2 regions of the Streptomyces sp. NBC_00669 genome follow, and region 1 is predicted to be linked to the other one. Evidence: predicted binding sites of a transcription regulator. Region 1 holds the regulator's gene; the other holds the start of a gene.
What was found. Region 1 encodes HspR, which represses chaperone genes until heat shock. Its sites were predicted from a motif close to TTGAGNNNNNNNNNCTCAA; they were not measured.

Region 1 (8,920 bases):
TCCGCTCGCGGTACTCGTCCAGCGTGGTGGCGCCGACCATCCGCAGCTCGCCGCGGGCCAGCATCGGCTTGAGCATGTTGCCCGCGTCCATCGCGGAGTCGCCGCCGGCGCCCGCGCCGACGACGGTGTGCAGCTCGTCGATGAAGGTGATGACCTGCCCGCCGCTGTCCTTGATCTCGGCGAGCACCGCCTTCAGCCGCTCCTCGAACTCGCCGCGGTACTTCGCCCCGGCCACCATCGCGCCCAGGTCGAGGGAGACCAGCCGCTTGTTGCGCAGGCTCTCGGGCACGTCGCCCTTGACGATGCGCTGGGCCAGGCCCTCCACGACGGCGGTCTTGCCGACGCCGGGCTCGCCGATCAGCACCGGGTTGTTCTTGGTCCGGCGCGAGAGCACCTGGACCACCCGGCGGATCTCCTGGTCCCGGCCGATCACCGGGTCGAGCTTGCCCTCGCGGGCGGCGGCGGTGAAGTCGGTGCCGTACTTCTCCAGCGCCTTGTAGGTGCCCTCCGGGTCCTGGCTGGTCACCCGTTGCCCTCCCCTGGCGCTCTCGAACGCCGTCAGCAGCGCCTTGGCCTTGGCGCCCGCGGCGTTGAGCAGTTCGCCGGCCGGGCCGCCCTTGACGGCGGTCCCGATCAGCAGGTGCTCGGTCGACACGTACGCGTCGCCGAGGTCCGTGGCGCGCTGGGACGCGTCGGCGATGACCGCGAGCATGTCACGGTTCGCCTGCGGGGGTGCGACGGTGGCCCCCTGTACCGACGGCAGGCTCTCCACCAGCCGCTCCGCGTCGGCGCGCAGCGCCGCCGGGTCGGCGCCGGTCGCGGCCACCAGGTCGAGCACGTTCTCGTTGTCCGTGCCGCTCAACAGAGCGAGCAGCAGATGCGCGGGCGTCAGGTCCGGGTTCCCCTCCGCGACGGCCTTGGCGTTGGCGCTGTTCAGCGCTTCCCGGCTCTTGTTGGTCAGCTCGGCTTCCACGGGCGTGCTGTCCTCCTCATTCGATCGTCGCTACCATGTACCTCAACCTGATCACAGGAACATGAAGCAAGTTGAGTCTATTCCACTCAAGGTGATTCCGGGCACAGGTTCGCGCACCGGTTCGGGGCACCGTCTCGGGAGGACCCATGAGCTCGGCACACCCGACGGATTCCCGGCCGACCGGCCCGACCGAGCCCACGGAGTCCACGGAGTCCACGGAGTCCACCGGCCCAGCCGGCGCGACCGACCCCGCCATCCCGACCGGCCCCGCCGGCACGACCGACCCGGCCGGCCCCGCCGACCCGTATCCGATGGACGCCAGCGGCGCGTCCGTACGGGCCGACGCCGCCATACTGCGCGAGCGCGCGGCCGCCTGTCCGGTGATGCTGCCCGACGGTGTCCCCGGCATGATCGTCTCCCGCTACCGGGAACTGCGCGATTTCCTCGCCGACCCCGAAGTGGCCAAGAACGCCCGGCACTTCGCCGCACTCCAGGAGGGCCGTATCCCGGACCAGTGGCAGCTCAACGCCTTCGCCCTGGTCAACGGGATGACGACGGCCGACGGCGACAGCCACCGGCGGCTGCGGGGGCTGGCCACCAAGGCGTTCACACCGCGCCGGGTGGCCGCCATGCGCCCCTGGATCGAGCGGCTGGCCGGCGACCTGGTGGCCGAACTGCCCGGCCGGGCGGGCGAGGACGGCGTGGTGGACCTGCGGGCGCACTTCGCGTACCCGCTGCCGATGGGCGTGATCAGCGAGCTGCTCGGAGTGGACCCGGCGCACCGCGACCGCCTGCACGACCTCACCCACCTCCTGGTCAGCACCTCCAGTTCGGCCGCCGACGCGATGGCCGCGCAGCGCGCGATCCACGGCGTGCTCGCCGATGTCGTCGCCGAGCGCCGGGCCCGCCCCGGCGACGACCTGACCAGCGCGCTGATCGCGGCCCGCGACGGGGACCGGACGGACGGCGCCGAGCGGCTGAGCGACGAGGAGGTGACCGGCACCCTGCTGCTGATGATCGTCGCCGGGCACGAGACCACGCTCAATCTCATCACCAACGCGGTGCGCGCCCTGTGCGGCCACCCCGGTCAGCGCGACCTCGTTCTTTCGGGTGAAGCCTCCTGGGACGCGGTGATCGAGGAGACGCTGCGCTGGGACAGCCCGGTGGCGAACTTCCCGTTCCGCTACCCCACCACCGACATCGACGTGGACGGCACCAGGGTGCCGCGCGGCACGCCCGTGCTCGCCGGGTACGCCGCCGCCGGACGCGACCCGCGCGAATACGGCCCCGACGCGGGCCTGTTCGACATCACCCGGCCGCCGGGCACCCGCCACCTCTCTTTCGGGCACGGCGCCCACTACTGCCTGGGCGCCCCGCTGGCCCGCCTGGAAGCCGCGGTCGCGCTGCGCACGCTGTACGGGGCGTATCCGCGGCTGGCGATGGCCGTGGACGAGGACGAGTTGCCGCCACTGCCGGGCTTCGTCGGCAACAGCGTGGAGGAACTGCCGGTCCGGCTGGACGGTTGAGCCCCGCGCGGGCAACGCCACCGCGCCGACGGGCTACGGTTCCTCCCATGGCCCGCCGTGACCCCCGCTCCCCCGACGCCGGATTCCTCGACTTCTGGCGCGAGTACCACCTGTGCACGCTGACCACCAGCCGCCCCGACGGCTCCCCGCACGTCGTCCCGGTCGGCGTCACCTACGACCCCGAGGCGGGGCTCGCCCGGGTGATCACCAACACCGCCAGCCGCAAGACGGCGAACGTGCGGGCCGCCGGGCCGTCCGGCGCCCGGGTCGCGGTCTGCCAGGCGGAGGGCCGCCGTTGGGCCACCCTCGAAGGGCTCGCCACGGTCAGCGCCGACCCGGAACGCGTCGCCGACGCCGTACGCCGCTACACCGAGCGCTACGACCGCACCCCCGCGTTCAACCCGGACCGCGTCGTCATCGAGATCGCCCTCACCCGCGCGATGGGCAACGCCTGACGCGTCCGCCCGACGCCGCGCACTCGGTTGCGGGCACCCCGGGTTCGGGTGATCCGGGTTCGTGCCGCCGGTTCAGGCCGCGCGGGCGCCGGTTCAGGCCGCGCGGGCGCCGGTGACCTTGGCCAGGAAGGCGTCCAGGTTGCGCAGGGTGCGCTCCACCTGCTCCTCCAGCGTCAGGGTCTCCTCCATGCGCTTGGCCAGCACCGAGGTCTTCTTGCCCCGCACATACAGGGAACAGGCCAGGTCGGCGCACATGTAGATGCCCACGGTGTTGCCCTGCCGCCCGGCCGGGCCGGCCAGCGGCGCGGCCAGCAGGTCCACCCCGCCGCCGGAGTGCCCGGTCAGGCAGATCGAGCACAGGCTGCTGCGCATCAGGTTCCTCCGTGCCCCCGGCGCGATCCGCAGGGTGATCCCCAGCGGCCGCTCCCCGCCGGTCACCACGTACGCGCGGTCCGGCGCGCCCGGGTCCCGCCAGCCGAAGAAGTCGAGGTCGCCCCACGGCACCTCCGCCAGGTCCCGAGGCAGCCTGCTCCGCTTCGCCTCCCCCTTCGAGCAGTTCACGAAGGAGTCCCGGATCTGCGCTTCGCCAAGTGGGTCCATGGCATCCGAAGCTAACAAGCGACCCGCGGGGCTGTCGCCGCATTTACGGCCGGCAACGTGCGGCACCCGCGCCCCCGAAGGGACGCGGGTACGGCAACGGCAACGCAGGTTCCCAGGGCAGGCTCTAGCCGTCCCGCTTGGGACGCCACACCACCAGCGCGCTCGTGTGCTGCACGTCCTGGTACGGCACCAGGTCGCGGCGGTACGACGCGTGCACCGCGGCCTCACGCTGCTGGATGACGGCGGCGGCGCCGTCGACGGCGGCGGAGAGTTCGGCGACCCGGGCCTGGAGCGCGGCGACCTGGTTCTCCAGCTCGATGATCCGCTTGATGCCGGCGAGGTTGATGCCCTCGTCCTGCGAGAGGCGCTGCACCTCCCGCAACTGCTCGATGTCGCGGGCCGAGTAACGGCGCCCGCGGCCGGCCGCGCGGTCCGGCGAGACCAGGCCGAGGCGGTCGTACTGCCGCAGGGTCTGCGGGTGCAGCCCGGACAGCTCGGCCGCCACGGAGATCACGTAGACCGGCGACTCCTCCGTCAACTGGTACGGATTGCGGCCGCGTCCCATCCGGGGCCCGGAGACCCCGCCGCCGTCGATGCTCATCCGCTCACGCTCCCTTTGCGGCCTTGAACAACTCCGCCCGCGGGTCGAGGTCCGCGGTCGCCTCACGGTAGGACTCCAGCGCGTCCAGCGCCTTGCCCTCGGTCCGTGCGGGCACCGCCACCTCGACTGTGACGAGCAGATCGCCGCGTGAACCGTCCTTGCGCACCGCGCCCTTGCCCCGGGCCCGCAGGGTCCGGCCGTTCGGCGTGCCGGCGGGCAGCTTCAAGGTGACCGGCGGCCCGCCGAGGGTGGGCACCTTGATCTCGCCGCCGAGCGCGGCCTCGGTGAAGCTCACCGGGACCGTGACCGTCAGGTTGGCGTCCTTGCGGCCGAACACCGGGTGCCGGCCGACGTGCACGACCACGTACAGGTCGCCGGCCGGTCCGCCGCGCTCGCCGGGGGCGCCCTTGCCGCGCAGCCGGATGCGCTGCCCGTCGGTGACCCCGGCGGGGATGCGGACCTGCATGGTGCGCGAACTCTTCGCCCGGCCGCTGCCGTGGCAGACCTCGCAGGGGTTCTCCGCGATCAGACCGCGGCCCTTGCAGTCCACGCACGGGTCGGTGAGCGAGAAGCCGCCACCGCCGCCACGGGAGACCTGCCCGGTGCCGACGCAGGTCGGGCACACCCGGGGCGTGCCGTTCCTGTCGCCGGTGCCGGAGCACGCCTTGCAGGGCGACTGCGAGGACATCCGCAGCGGGACGGTGGCCCCGTCGACGGCCTCGGTGAAGCTGAGCGTCACCTCGGACTCGATGTCCTGGCCGCGGCGCGGCTGCACGCGGGTGCCGCCGCCCCGGTTGAACAGGCCGCCGAACACGTCGCCCAGGCCGCCGCCGAAGCCGCCGCCCTGGCCGGTCGTGGTGGTGCCGCCGGGCCCCTGGGCGCCGCCGAAGAGGTCGCCCAGGTCGAAGTTGAACCCGCCGCTGCCACCCGCGCCGGGACCCGGCCGCATGCCGCCGTTGCCGAACAGCGCGCGGCCCTCGTCGTACTCCTTGCGCCGCTTGGTGTCGGAGAGGACGTCGTTGGCCTCGGAGATCTCCTTGAAGCGCTCCTCGGCCTTGGCGTCGCCCTTGTTGGCGTCGGGGTGGAACTCCCGGGCCAGCTTGCGGTACGCCTTCTTGATCTCGGCGTCGGTGGCGTCCTTGGGGACACCGAGGACCTTGTACAGGTCCTTCTCCAACAGGTCCCTACTGATGCTCATCCTCGGCGTCCCTCCTCTCCGTCACGTCCCGCTCCGTCAGCCCTTGGACGGGCCACCGGTCTCCTCGTCGTCGTCCGCCTTCCGGTCGGCCCGGTCGGCCTGGTCGGCCGGCTCGTCCGACTCGGACTGCTCGTCCTTGCCGTGGGCGCCCGGCTGGGGCTCGGCGACCGCGACCCGGGCCGGCCGCAGATTGCGCTCCCCGATGCGGTACCCCGGCTGGAGGATCTGCACGCATGTCGTCTGTGTGACATCAGGCGAATAGCTGTGCATCAGCGCCTCGTGCACCAGCGGGTCGAAGGGCTCGCCCTCCTTGCCGAACTGCTGCAGGCCCAGCTTCGCGGCGACCGTCTCCAGCGACTCGGCGACCGACTTGAAGCCGCCCACCAGTTCGCCGTGTTCCCGCGCCCGGCCGATGTCATCGAGCACCGGGAGCAGTTCGGTCAGCAGGTTGGCGACCGCGACCTCCTTGACGGCGACGCGGTCCCGCTCCACCCGGCGGCGGTAGTTCTGGTACTCGGCCTGGAGGCGCTGGAGGTCGGCGGTGCGCTCGCCGAGCGCGGTGCGCACCTGGTCCAACTGCGCCTTGACGGCCGTCAGCTCCTGGGAGGTCGCGTCGTCCCCGGCCCCGGACACCGGGCCCGCCTTACCGGCGGTCCCGTTGCCCGAGCCGGACTTACCCGCCTTGCCGGACTCCGGCTTGTCGGCGGCGTCGGAGGGGACGTCGGGCTCCTCGAAGCCCTTCGGCTCCTCCGTCACGCGGCACCATCCCTCTTGTTCTCGTCGTCGACGATCTCGGCGTCCACGACGTCGTCGTCCGCGGCCTGGGCCGAGTCGTCGGCCGGACCGGCGCCCGCACCGGCACCCGCGGTCGCCGCGCCGCCCTCGGCCTGCGCGTTGGCGTACAGCGCCTGGCCGAGCTTCTGGCTGGTGGCCGCGACCTTCTCGGTGGCCTCGCGGATCGACGCGGTGTTGCCGTCGTCGGACGACTCGTTCTTCAGCTTCTCCTTGAGGTCGGCGACCGCGGTCTCGACCTCGGACTTCACGTCCTCGGGAAGCTTGTCCTTGTTGTCCGCGATGAACTTCTCGGTCTGGTAGACGAGCTGCTCACCCTGGTTGCGGGTCTCGGCGGCCTCGCGGCGCTTGTGGTCCTCGTCCGCGTACTGCTCGGCCTCCTGGCGCATCCGGTCGACCTCGTCCTTGGGCAGCGAGGAGCCACCCGTGACGGTCATCCGCTGCTCCTTGCCGGTGCCGAGGTCCTTCGCGCCCACGTGCATGATGCCGTTGGCGTCGATGTCGAAGGTGACCTCGATCTGGGGCATCCCGCGCGGGGCCGGCGGCAGACCGGTCAGCTCGAACATGCCGAGCTTCTTGTTGTACGCCGCGATCTCGCGCTCGCCCTGGTAGACCTGGATCTGCACCGACGGCTGGTTGTCCTCGGCGGTGGTGAAGATCTCCGAACGCTTGGTCGGGATCGTGGTGTTCCGCTCGATCAGCTTGGTCATGATGCCGCCCTTGGTCTCGATGCCGAGGGACAGCGGGGTGACGTCGAGCAGCAGGACGTCCTTGACCTCGCCCTTGAGGACACCGGCCTGGAGGGACGCGCCGATGGCGACGACCTCGTCCGGGTTGACGCCCTTGTTGGCCTCCTTGCCACCGGTCAGCTCGCGCACCAGCTCCGCGACGGCGGGCATACGGGTCGAGCCGCCGACCAGGACCACGTGGTCGATCTCGGACAGCTGGATGCCGGCGTCCTTGATCACGTTGTGGAACGGGGTCTTGCAGCGCTCCAGCAGGTCGGAGGTGAGCTGCTGGAACTGCGCCCGGGTCAGCTTCTCGTCCAGGTGCAGCGGGCCCTCGGCGGACGCCGTGATGTAGGGCAGGTTGATCGAGGTCTCGGTCGACGAGGACAGCTCGATCTTCGCCTTCTCCGCGGCCTCGCGCAGCCGCTGGAGCGCCATCTTGTCCTTGCCCAGGTCCACGCCGTGGCCGGACTGGAACTGCTTGACCAGGTAGTCCACCACGCGCTGGTCCCAGTCGTCACCACCGAGGTGGTTGTCGCCGTTGGTGGCCTTGACCTCCACCACGCCGTCGCCGATCTCCAGCAGGGACACGTCGAAGGTGCCGCCGCCGAGGTCGAAGACGAGGATCGTCTGGTCGTCCTTGTCCAGGCCGTACGCCAGCGCGGCGGCGGTCGGCTCGTTGACGATGCGCAGCACGTTCAGACCGGCGATCTCGCCGGCCTCCTTGGTGGCCTGCCGCTCGGAGTCGTTGAAGTACGCGGGGACGGTGATCACCGCGTCGGTGACCTTCTCGCCCAGGTACGACTCCGCGTCCCGCTTCAGCTTCTGCAGGATGAAGGCGCTCATCTGCTGCGGGTTGAAGTCCTTGCCGTCCAGGTTGATCCGCCAGTCGGTGCCCATGTGGCGCTTGACCGAGCGGACGGTCCTGTCCACGTTGGTGACGGCCTGGCGCTTGGCCACCTCGCCGACGAGCACCTCGCCGTTCTTGGCGAAGGCGACGACGGACGGCGTGGTCCTGGCGCCCTCTGCGTTGGTGATGACGGTGGGCTCGCCGCCTTCGAGAACGCTGACGACGGAGTTAGTCGTGCCCAGGTCGATGCCGACCGCACGTGCCATGGTTAATCCTCCAACAACTGACTTGAGTGCAACTGGCTCAACAGTGCACGACAACGAGCCCGCTGTCAATTGACATGAGTCGAGGCGACTCAACTTAACGGCGCGTGTCTGACGCACTACCCGAGCGACGCCCACCCGACCACCGGCGCCGCCCCTCACCTGTCTCACGGATGGGCACCCTGCGTAGTTCCCCGGCCACGCCTGAACCGCCGCAATTCACCCGATCGGCGGCAGATCCGCCCCGCGGACACCCCCGCTCCGCTCCGCGAGCGCCCCCACCCCCACCCAGCGGGCGCCCGCTCCGCCCCGCGGGTACCCCCGTCGCGACGCAGATCACCAGCAGGGCGGCTTTATGGGCCCGGAATTCCCGGGTAACCTCAGCCGAGACCGGAGTAAGTTACCGCTTAGTACGTTTTTGCTCGCAGCAGGCCCGAGGAGCCCTCATGCAGCTCGCCGCGATCATCGTGTCGCTGGTCCTCACGGCGGTCGGCGTCGCCCTGATCGGCCTCGCCGTCGCGCAGATCTACCGGTTCGTCAAGCTCGGGACGCCCGTCCCCGCGGGCAGCCGCACCAACGACCCGGTCGCGCGCACGAAGACGCTGGCCAAGGAGTTCGTCGGCCACACCCGGATGAACAAGTGGGGCCCGATCGGCGTCGCCCACTGGTTCGTGGCGGTCGGCTTCCTCACCTTGGGCCTGACCATCCTCAACGCCTACGGACAGCTCTTCAAGGCCGACTGGATTCTCCCGGTGATCGGCACCTGGCTGCCGTACGAGGTGTACATCGAGTTCATCACGCTCTTCACCACCCTGGGCATCCTGGTGCTCATCGCGGTCCGGCTGATGAACCTGCCCTCCCGCGCCGGACGCAAGTCGCGGTTCGCCGGATCGACCGCCTGGCAGGCGTACTTCGTCGAGTACGTGGTGCTTGT
Region 2 (8,920 bases), 1.2 Mb from region 1:
TCTCCGGGCTCCAGGCTCTCGCGAACGGCTAGCGGGGAGGTACCCCACGCGCCCCGTGACAGGTGCGGCTCCCTCCTCGCGGAGGGAGCCGCACCAACAGGGGCGAGGGGAACCGCGCGCTCGGCAGGCCACCGGCCTGCGGCCGGGAACGGCGAGCAACCGCGGCGGCGGGGCGCAACCCACCACCGGAAGGTGGTCACGCGGCGATCGGGACCTCCTCGGCGGGGGTGTCCGCCTCCGCCGGCTCCAAGGCCAGCGCCAGCACCTGGCGGACGTCGCTGACCGGGTGGACGTCGAGCACGCCGAGGATCTCCGCGGGGACGTCGTCGAGGTCGGCCTCGTTGCGCTTGGGAATCACCACGGTGGTGATCCCGGCGCGGTGCGCGGCCAGCAGCTTCTGCTTGACCCCGCCGATGGGCAACACCCGGCCGGTCAGGGACACCTCACCGGTCATGGCGACGTCGGTACGGACCCGGCGGCCGGACAGCAGGGACGCGAGGGCGGTGGTCATGGTGACACCCGCGCTCGGGCCGTCCTTGGGCACGGCGCCGGCCGGCACGTGCAGGTGGACGCCGCGGTCCTTGAGGTCGCCGACGGGCAGCTCCAGTTCCGCGCCGCGCGAGCGCAGGAAGGAGAGCGCGATCTGCGCGGACTCCTTCATCACGTCACCGAGCTGGCCGGTGAGCTGGAGCCCGGACCCGCCGGTCTCCGGGTCGGCCAGCGACGCCTCGATGTAGAGCACGTCGCCGCCCGCGCCGGTGACCGCGAGGCCGGTGGCCACGCCCGGTACGGCGGTACGCCGCTCCTCCGGGTCCTGCGCGGCCTCGGGCACGTGGTGCGGCCGGCCGATCAGGGCCCGCAGGTCGCCCGGGCCGACCGCGAACGGCAGTTCCCGGTCGCCCAGTTCGTGCTGCGCGGCGATCTTCCGCAGCAGGCGCGCCACGGTCCGCTCCAGGTTCCGCACGCCCGCCTCGCGGGTGTACTCGCCGGCCAGCCGGCGCAGCGCGTCCTCGTCCAGGCTCACCTCGTCGGCGGCCAGGCCCGCGCGCTCCAGCTGGCGGGGCAGCAGGTGGTCGCGGGCGATGACGACCTTCTCGTCCTCGGTGTAGCCGTCGAGCCGGACCAGCTCCATCCGGTCCAGCAGCGGCTCGGGGATGGCCTCCAGCACGTTGGCGGTGGCCAGGAACACCACGTCGGACAGGTCGAGTTCGACCTCCAGGTAGTGGTCGCGGAAGGTGTGGTTCTGCGCCGGGTCGAGGACTTCGAGCAGCGCGGCCGCCGGGTCGCCCCGGTAGTCCGAGCCGACCTTGTCGACCTCGTCGAGCAGCACCACCGGGTTCATCGACCCGGCCTCCTTGATCGCGCGCACGATCCGGCCGGGCAGCGCGCCCACGTACGTCCTGCGGTGGCCGCGGATCTCGGCCTCGTCGCGGACGCCGCCGAGCGCCACCCGGACGAACTCGCGGCCCATCGCGCGGGCCACGGACTCGCCGAGCGAGGTCTTTCCGACCCCGGGCGGCCCGACCAGCGCCAGGACCGCGCCGCCGCGACGACCGCCGACCACGCCGAGACCGCGGTCGGCCCGGCGCTTGCGGACCGCCAGGTACTCGGTGATCCGCTCCTTCACGTCGTCGAGGCCGGAGTGGTCCGCGTCCAGCACGGCCCGTGCGCCCGCGACGTCGTAGGTGTCCTCGGTGGTGGTGTTCCACGGCAGTTCGAGAACGGTGTCCAGCCAGGTCCTGATCCACGAGCCCTCCGGGGAGGCGTCCGAGGAGCGCTCCAGCTTCTCGACCTCCTTCAGGGCTGCCTCGCGGACCTTCTCGGGCAGGTCGGCGGACTCCACCCGGACCCGGTAGTCGTCCGTCTCGTTGTCGGGGTCGCCGTTCAGCTCGGCCAGCTCCTTGCGGACCGCCTCCAGTTGCTGGCGGAGCAGGAACTCGCGCTGCTGCTTCTCCATGCCCTCCTGGACGTCCTTGCGGATCGTCTCGGCGACGTCCTGCTCGGCGAGGTGGTCGCGCAGCCACTGCGTGGCGAGCTTCAGCCGGGCCACCGGGTCGGCGGTCTCCAGCAGCTCCACGCGCTGCTCCACGCTCAGGAACGGGGAGTAGCCGGAGTTGTCGGCGAGCTGCCCGGCGTCGTCGATCTGCTGCACGCGGTCGACCACCTGCCAGGCGCCGCGCTTGCGCAGCCAGCTGGTGGCGAGCGCCTTGTACTCCTTCATCAGCTCGGCCACGGTGCCCGGCGCCCCCTGCGGCGCGGGCTCCTCCACCACGGTGCCCTCCACCCACAAGGCCGCACCCGGTCCGGTCGTACCCGCGCCGATCCGCACCCGCGAGCGGCCCTTGATCACCGCGCCGGGGTCGCCGTCGGACAGCCGCCCGACCTGCTCGACCGTCCCGAGGGTGCCCACGGCCGCGTAATTCCCATCGACCCTCGGCACCAGGAGCACGCGGGGTTTGCCCGGCGCGTCCCCGGTGTGGGCCGCCTGGGCGGCCTCCACCGCGGCCCGCACTTCGCTGTCCGTCAGGTCGAGCGGTACGACCATGCCGGGCAGCACGACCTCGCCGTCGAGCGGCAGTACGGGGAGGGTGAGGTTGGAACTCTTCGGCTCAAACGCCATGATCGCTCCCTTTGCAAGCAAGTTGAGTACACCTGACTCAATGCAAAGGGCTCCGCCCGTGTTCCCGGCCCCACGTTCGCCCTGAGCGATCAGGGCACCCCGCGCCCCCCGGGAGGGGGGTTCCCGTCGGCTCCGGGACCTTGCGGCCGGTGGTGGGCTGGTCGCGCAGTTCCCCGCGCCCCTGGAATTGGTGCGGCTTCTCCGCGGCGAGCAACCACCCCCAGGGGCGCGGGGAACTGCGCGCTCAGCAGGCCACCGGGCGCAAGATCCCGAAATCCACAGGTGCGGCCCCTCCGGGGGCATCCCCGTACCCCCCGAGCCTGCGACAACGCTCTTTTCGCGGAAGAGCCGTCACGAATCCAGGGGCCCGGGGAACGGCGGGCGCAACCCCCCACCGGCGGGTGGTCCCGGAGCCGACAGAAGGGGGCACCCCGGTGGGTCAGTCCCGCGCCCGCAGAAACGCCGAGGTGGAAACGCGTCCGACCAGGTCGAAACGGGTGGAGCCGGCGAGGTAGGCGTCCGCGCCCTCCTGGACGCCGGCCCACTTGTTGTCGCCGTAGTCGTCGAGGACCACGACGGCGCCCGGGGCCGCGATGGTCTCGGCCCACTCGAGGTCCTCGGTGACGCCCTGCGCGGAGTGGTCCCCGTCGATGACGATCACGCCGTACTCGCGGTCGGAGACCGCCGCGCGCACGTCGGGGTCGCCGGAGAAGCCGACCTGCACCCGGGCCCGCTCACCCGCCTTCCCCCCGAGCGCCAGGTTCGCCCGGACCACGTCGAGCCGGACCGGCGTACCCGTGGGGTCGAGGCCCTCCAGCCCGCCCGGCTGGAGCTGCGTACCGACCAGCGGGTCCACGATCGTCAGCTCGGGCTCTATCCCCGCGCGGTGCAGCATCCGCAGCATCGTCGCCGAGAAGAGCCCGTACAGCGTGCCGATCTCCAGCACCTCCGCGTTGGGCGGGTCGAGCAGCGGCACCGTGGCGAGCTTGCCGCAGACGTTCTGGGTGGAGCCGGCGAGCCGGCCCACCGCCAGCGCCTCCAGCGCGATCACGTTGCGGAACGCGACCGTCACGTTGCGCCGGGCCGCCTTCGGGTCGGTCCCGCTGACCTTCGCCACCTCGGCCACCAGCGTGTCGATCTGCGCCGCGGTGGGCAGCCGGGGGCCGCTGCGGCCGGTGCGGTCGAAGAGCAGCCCGACCGCGTACTCCTGGCCGCGCAGCTCGCCGACCTGCCGGCGCAGTTGCTCCAGCTCCTTCACCTCCCGCCGCAGGGCGTCCAGTTCCTTGCGCAGCCGGGAGACGGGGCGCTGGACGCGCTGGTCGACGAGCGTCGTGGCAGGGCGCAGGAGCCGCTTGGCCATCGGGCTGTTCAGAATGGGCGACATGGCCGGAACCTACGCCGCGCCCCAGGGGCCCGGACCATCTGCGGGCACAGAACAACGGAAGTCCTCCGGTACGGGAGTTGAACGCCCGATGGCGCGGCGGCCGACGTCCGGCCATGGGTTTGCCGCGGGTCCGTCAAAATGGGGTCATGGCGGCTTTGAACACGCGTGACCCGCGCTTCCCGACCCCTGGTCCCGGCCTCCTGACCGGCGAAGGACCGGTCGTGCTGGACCGGCGCGACGGCCCGTACGGGGAGGCGGTGCTGCGCCGGCGCGGCGCGCACCTGGAGATCATCGCCAACGGCACCTTCCTGATGGACACCTCCGACGGCCGCTCGGAGCGGCTGCTGGTCGACGTGGCGCTGGACGCGCTGCCGGCCGGCCGGGACCGGCCGAGCGTGCTGATCGGCGGGCTCGGCGTCGGCTTCTCGCTGGCCCAGGCCGCCGGCCAACCGCGCTGGGCGCGGATCGACGTGGTCGAGCGGGAGCAGGCGGTGATCGACTGGCACCGGGCCGGCCACTTCGCGGCGCACACCGACGGCGCGCTGGACGACCCGCGGGTGCGGCTGATCACCGCGGACCTGCCGGCCTACCTGCGGACGGCGCCCGGCGAGCGGTCCGGTACGGAGCCCGCCGGCGCAGGCGCGCGCCCGCCCGCCGGCAGCTACGACGCGCTCTGTCTGGACATCGACAACGGCCCGGACTGGACAGTCACCGACAACAACGGCAGTCTCTACAGTCCCAGCGGCCTCGACGACTGCCGGGAGCTGCTCAGCCCCGGCGGTGTCCTGGCCGTGTGGTCCGCGCAGCCCTCGGCCGCCTTCGAGACCGCACTCAAGGGGGCGGGGTACACCGGGGTGCGCAGCCTTGAGGTTCCGGTCGCGCGTGGCGTGCCCGATGTGGTGCATGTAGCCGTCAAGGCGTGAAGGCGTCATAGTCAGGGCAGCGGCCCGCCCCGTACGCTGCCGGTAACGGACGAGCTTGTGGGGCGGAAGCGGAAGTGGACAGCGCACAGACAACAGGCGCGCAGCGCCGGGTTCTGGTGGTCGAGGACGACCAGACGATAGTTCAGGCCATCGCGGCCCGCCTCCAGGCCGAGGGGTTCCAGGTCCGCACCGCGGGCGACGGGCCGTCCGCGGTCGACGCGGCCCACGCCTGGCAACCCGACCTGCTGGTGCTCGACGTGATGCTACCCGGGTACGACGGGCTGGAGGTCTGCCGGCGGGTGCAGGCCGACCGGCCCGTTCCGGTGCTGATGCTCACCGCGCGCGACGACGAGACGGACATGCTGGTCGGCCTCGGCGTCGGCGCCGACGACTACATGACCAAACCGTTCTCCATGCGCGAACTGGCCGCGCGGGTGCACGTCCTGCTGCGCCGGGTGGAGCGGGCCGCCGACGCGGCCTCCACCGTCCGGGGCGCCAGCATCCACCTGGGCGACCTGGAGATCGACCACACCCAGCGCCGGGTCCGGGTCGGCGGCAGCGACGTGCACCTGACCCCGACCGAGTTCGAACTGCTGGTGTGCCTGGCCCACCAGCCCCGGGCGGTGCTCTCCCGCGAGCAGTTGCTCGCCGAGGTGTGGGACTGGACCGACGCGTCCGGCACCCGCACCGTGGACAGCCACGTCAAGGCGCTGCGCCGCAAGATCGGCGCCGAGCGGATTCGTACCGTGCACGGCGTGGGCTACGCGCTGGAGAACCCGGCGCCATGAGCCAGGGGCCCACCGGGGACCCTGCGCGCACCCGGAACCCGGCGCGGGCCCTGAGCGGCTCGGGACCGGCCCGGGGCAGGGTGCCGGCGGTCGTGCTGCGCGGCCGGCAGGTGGTCCGCGGGTGGCTGCGGCAGTTGTGGGAGGCGCTGCGGCCCTGGGACCCGACCCGCTCGATCAAGGCGGCGCTGCAGGCGCTGGTGATCGCCTCCGTGATGATCACCACGCTGCTGGTGACGCTGGCGATCCACTCGCGGACCGAGATCCGGGTGATCACGATCTTCTCGATCATCGCCTCGCTGCTGATCACGCAGATCGTCGCCACCAACCTGACCGCGCCGCTGCGCGAGATGACCGCGGTGGCGCGGGCGATGGCGGGCGGCGACTACACCCGCCGGGTGGCCCGGGTGCGCCGCGACGAGGTGGGCGAGCTCGCCGAGACCTTCAACCGGATGGCCGCCGACCTGGCCGCCGTGGACCGGCACCGCAAGGAGCTGGTGGCGAATGTCTCACATGAGCTGCGGACGCCGATCGCGGCGCTGCGCGCGGTGCTGGAGAACGTGGTGGACGGCGTCTCGGCCGCCGACCCGGAGACCATGCGGCTGGCCCTGCAGCAGACCGAGCGGCTGGGCAAGCTGGTCAGCCAGCTGCTCGACCTGTCCCGGCTGGACAGCGGGGCGGTGCGGCTGGACGCCAAGCGGTTCGAGGTGTGGCCGTACCTGTCGGCGGTGCTGAAGACCGCCAGCCTGGGCGCCGACCGCGGCAAGGCCGGCGGCACCCTCACCCGGGCCCGCGCGGACGTGCCGCTGCACCTGGACGTGTCGCCGCCGGAGCTGGTGGCGTACGCCGACGGGGAGCGGCTGCACCAGGTGGTGGCGAACCTGGTGGACAACGCGATGAAGCACAGCCCGCCCGGCGGCCGGGTCACCGTGCGGGCCCGCGGCGGGTCGGCACCGGGCAGCCTGGACCTGGAGGTGCGCGACGAGGGCCCGGGCATCCCCGAGGCGGACCGGGTCCGGGTCTTCGACCGCTTCCACCGGGGCTCACATCCGGGCACGGACGGCGGCACCGGTCTCGGCCTGGCGATCGCCCGCTGGGCGGTGGATCTGCACGGTGGCCGGATCGAGGTGGCCGAATCCCCGCGTGGCTGCCGCATCCACGTCACCCTCCCGGGGATGCCGCCGCAGCCGCGTTGACGCGGCGGCATGGCGGTGACGTGCGACGCCGCCGCAGACCGGGCGGATGGCATAGACCACTGGCCCGGCGAACCCACAAGAGGGACCACTTTCCCGCCACGATCCGTCCCGAAACCAGTCTTCGGGTGTGACTTGCGCGACGACTGGCCCCCTAAACTGCGTGAACGGGTCAGGTAGGCGTAGCCTTTATTCCCGCTGTCCACCATCTTGTGAAGCGGAAGAGGGCGGTTGCCGCCGTGTCGCCACAGTCCCCCAATAGCTCTAGTGTCTCCACCGACCACGAAGCGCAGGGCGAGGGCCCCGCAGCGGGTTTCGGCCCGAATGAGTGGCTCGTGGACGAGATCTACCAGCAGTACCTCCAGGACCCGAACTCGGTAGACCGAGCCTGGTGGGACTTCTTCGCCGACTACAAGCCGGACGGCTCCGCCGCTCCGGCCGCTCCCGCGGGCCAGGGCGGTGCCTCGGGCGCCGCCGCCCGCGCCAGCGCGGGCGTGCCCGGTTCCACGCCTCCTTCCGCGCCTGCCGGCCCGCAGGCCGCCGCGGCGCCTGCCCCGGCTCCGGCGGCTCCTACCGCGCCGGCGACCCCCGCCGCGCCCGCCGCTCCGGCCCCGCCGGCCCCGGCCGCCGCCAAGCCGGCCGCGCAGGCTCCCGCCCCGGCTCAGCCCGCTCCCGCGGCGCAGCCCGCGGCGCCGGCCCCCGCGGCCAAGCCCGCCGCCGCCCCGGCCGCGGCGCCCGCCGCCGCCGAGACGGAGTACGTGCCGCTGCGCGGCCCGGCCGCCGCCGTGGCGAAGAACATGAACGCCTCCCTGGAGCTGCCCACCGCCACCTCGGTGCGGGCGATCCCGGTGAAGCTGCTCTTCGACAACCGCATCGTCATCAACAACCACCTCAAGCGGGCCCGGGGCGGGAAGGTCTCCTTCACCCACCTCATCGGCTACGCCATGGTGCAGGCGCTGAAGACGATGCCGGCGATGAACCACTCCTTCGCGCTGAAGGACGGCAAGCCGACGCTGGTCAAGCCCGAGCACGTCAACCTGGGCCTGGCCATCGACCTGGTGAAGCCGAACGGTGACCGCCAGCTCGTGGTCGCGGCCATCAAGAAGGCCGAGACGCTGAACTTCTTCGAGTTCTGGCAGGCGTACGAGGACATCGTGCGCCGGGCCCGCTCGGGCAAGCTCACCATGGACGACTTCTCCGGCGTCACCGCGTCGCTGACCAACCCCGGCGGGCTGGGCACCGTGCACTCGGTGCCGCGTCTGATGCCCGGCCAGTCGATGATCCTCGGCGTCGGCTCCATGGACTACCCGGCCGAGTTCCAGGGCACCTCGCAGGACACCCTGAACAAGCTGGGCATCTCCAAGGTCATGACGCTGACCAGCACCTACGACCACCGGGTGATCCAGGGCGCCGCCTCCGGCGAGTTCCTGCGGATCATGAGCCAGCTGCTGCTCGGCGAGAACGACTTCTTCGACGACATCTTCGCCGCGCTGCGCATCCCGTACGAGCCGGTGCGGTGGCGCACCGACATCGACACCGCGCACGACGACGACGTCACCAAGGCCGCCCGGGTCTTCGAGCTGATCCACTCCTACCGGGTGCGCGGCCACGTGATGGCCGACACCGACCCGCTGGAGTACCGCCAGCGCAAGCACCCGGACCTGGACGTCCTGGAGCACGGGCTGACCCTGTGGGACCTGGAGCGGGAGTTCGCGGTCGGCGGCTTCGCCGGCAAGTCCCTGATGAAGCTGCGCGACATCCTCGGCGTGCTGCGCGACTCGTACTGCCGGACCGTCGGCGTCGAGTACATGCACATCCAGGACCCCAAGCAGCGCAAGTGGATCCAGGACCGGATCGAGCGCCCGCACGCCAAGCCCGAGCGCGAGGAGCAGCTGCGCATCCTCCGCCGGCTGAACGCCGCCGAGGCGTTCGAGACGTTCCTGCAGACCAAGTACGTCGGCCAGAAGCGGTTCTCGCTGGAGGGCGGCGAGTCGGTCATCCCGCTGCTGGACGCG

Region 2: the regulator HspR is predicted to act here: its motif matches at 2,643-2,661, upstream of lon (endopeptidase La).

Annotation. Positions count from the first base shown of each region.
Region 1 is NZ_CP109018.1:4,168,042-4,176,961, forward strand. It holds gene clpB (ATP-dependent chaperone ClpB) at 1-973, opposite strand, end outside; gene OG896_RS17195 (cytochrome P450 family protein) at 1,120-2,499, shown strand; gene OG896_RS17200 (pyridoxamine 5'-phosphate oxidase family protein) at 2,547-2,954, shown strand; gene OG896_RS17205 (FBP domain-containing protein) at 3,048-3,554, opposite strand; gene OG896_RS17210 (heat shock protein transcriptional repressor HspR) at 3,679-4,155, opposite strand; gene dnaJ (molecular chaperone DnaJ) at 4,160-5,353, opposite strand; gene grpE (nucleotide exchange factor GrpE) at 5,390-6,109, opposite strand; gene dnaK (molecular chaperone DnaK) at 6,106-7,989, opposite strand; gene OG896_RS17230 ((Fe-S)-binding protein) at 8,433-8,920, shown strand, end outside.
Region 2 is NZ_CP109018.1:2,973,446-2,982,365, forward strand. It holds gene OG896_RS11950 (lysozyme) at 1-32, shown strand, start outside; gene lon (endopeptidase La) at 197-2,620, opposite strand; gene OG896_RS11960 (class I SAM-dependent methyltransferase) at 3,060-4,004, opposite strand; gene OG896_RS11965 (spermidine synthase) at 4,151-4,927, shown strand; gene OG896_RS11970 (response regulator transcription factor) at 5,002-5,715, shown strand; gene OG896_RS11975 (HAMP domain-containing sensor histidine kinase) at 5,712-6,908, shown strand; gene OG896_RS11980 (multifunctional oxoglutarate decarboxylase/oxoglutarate dehydrogenase thiamine pyrophosphate-binding subunit/dihydrolipoyllysine-residue succinyltransferase subunit) at 7,145-8,920, shown strand, end outside.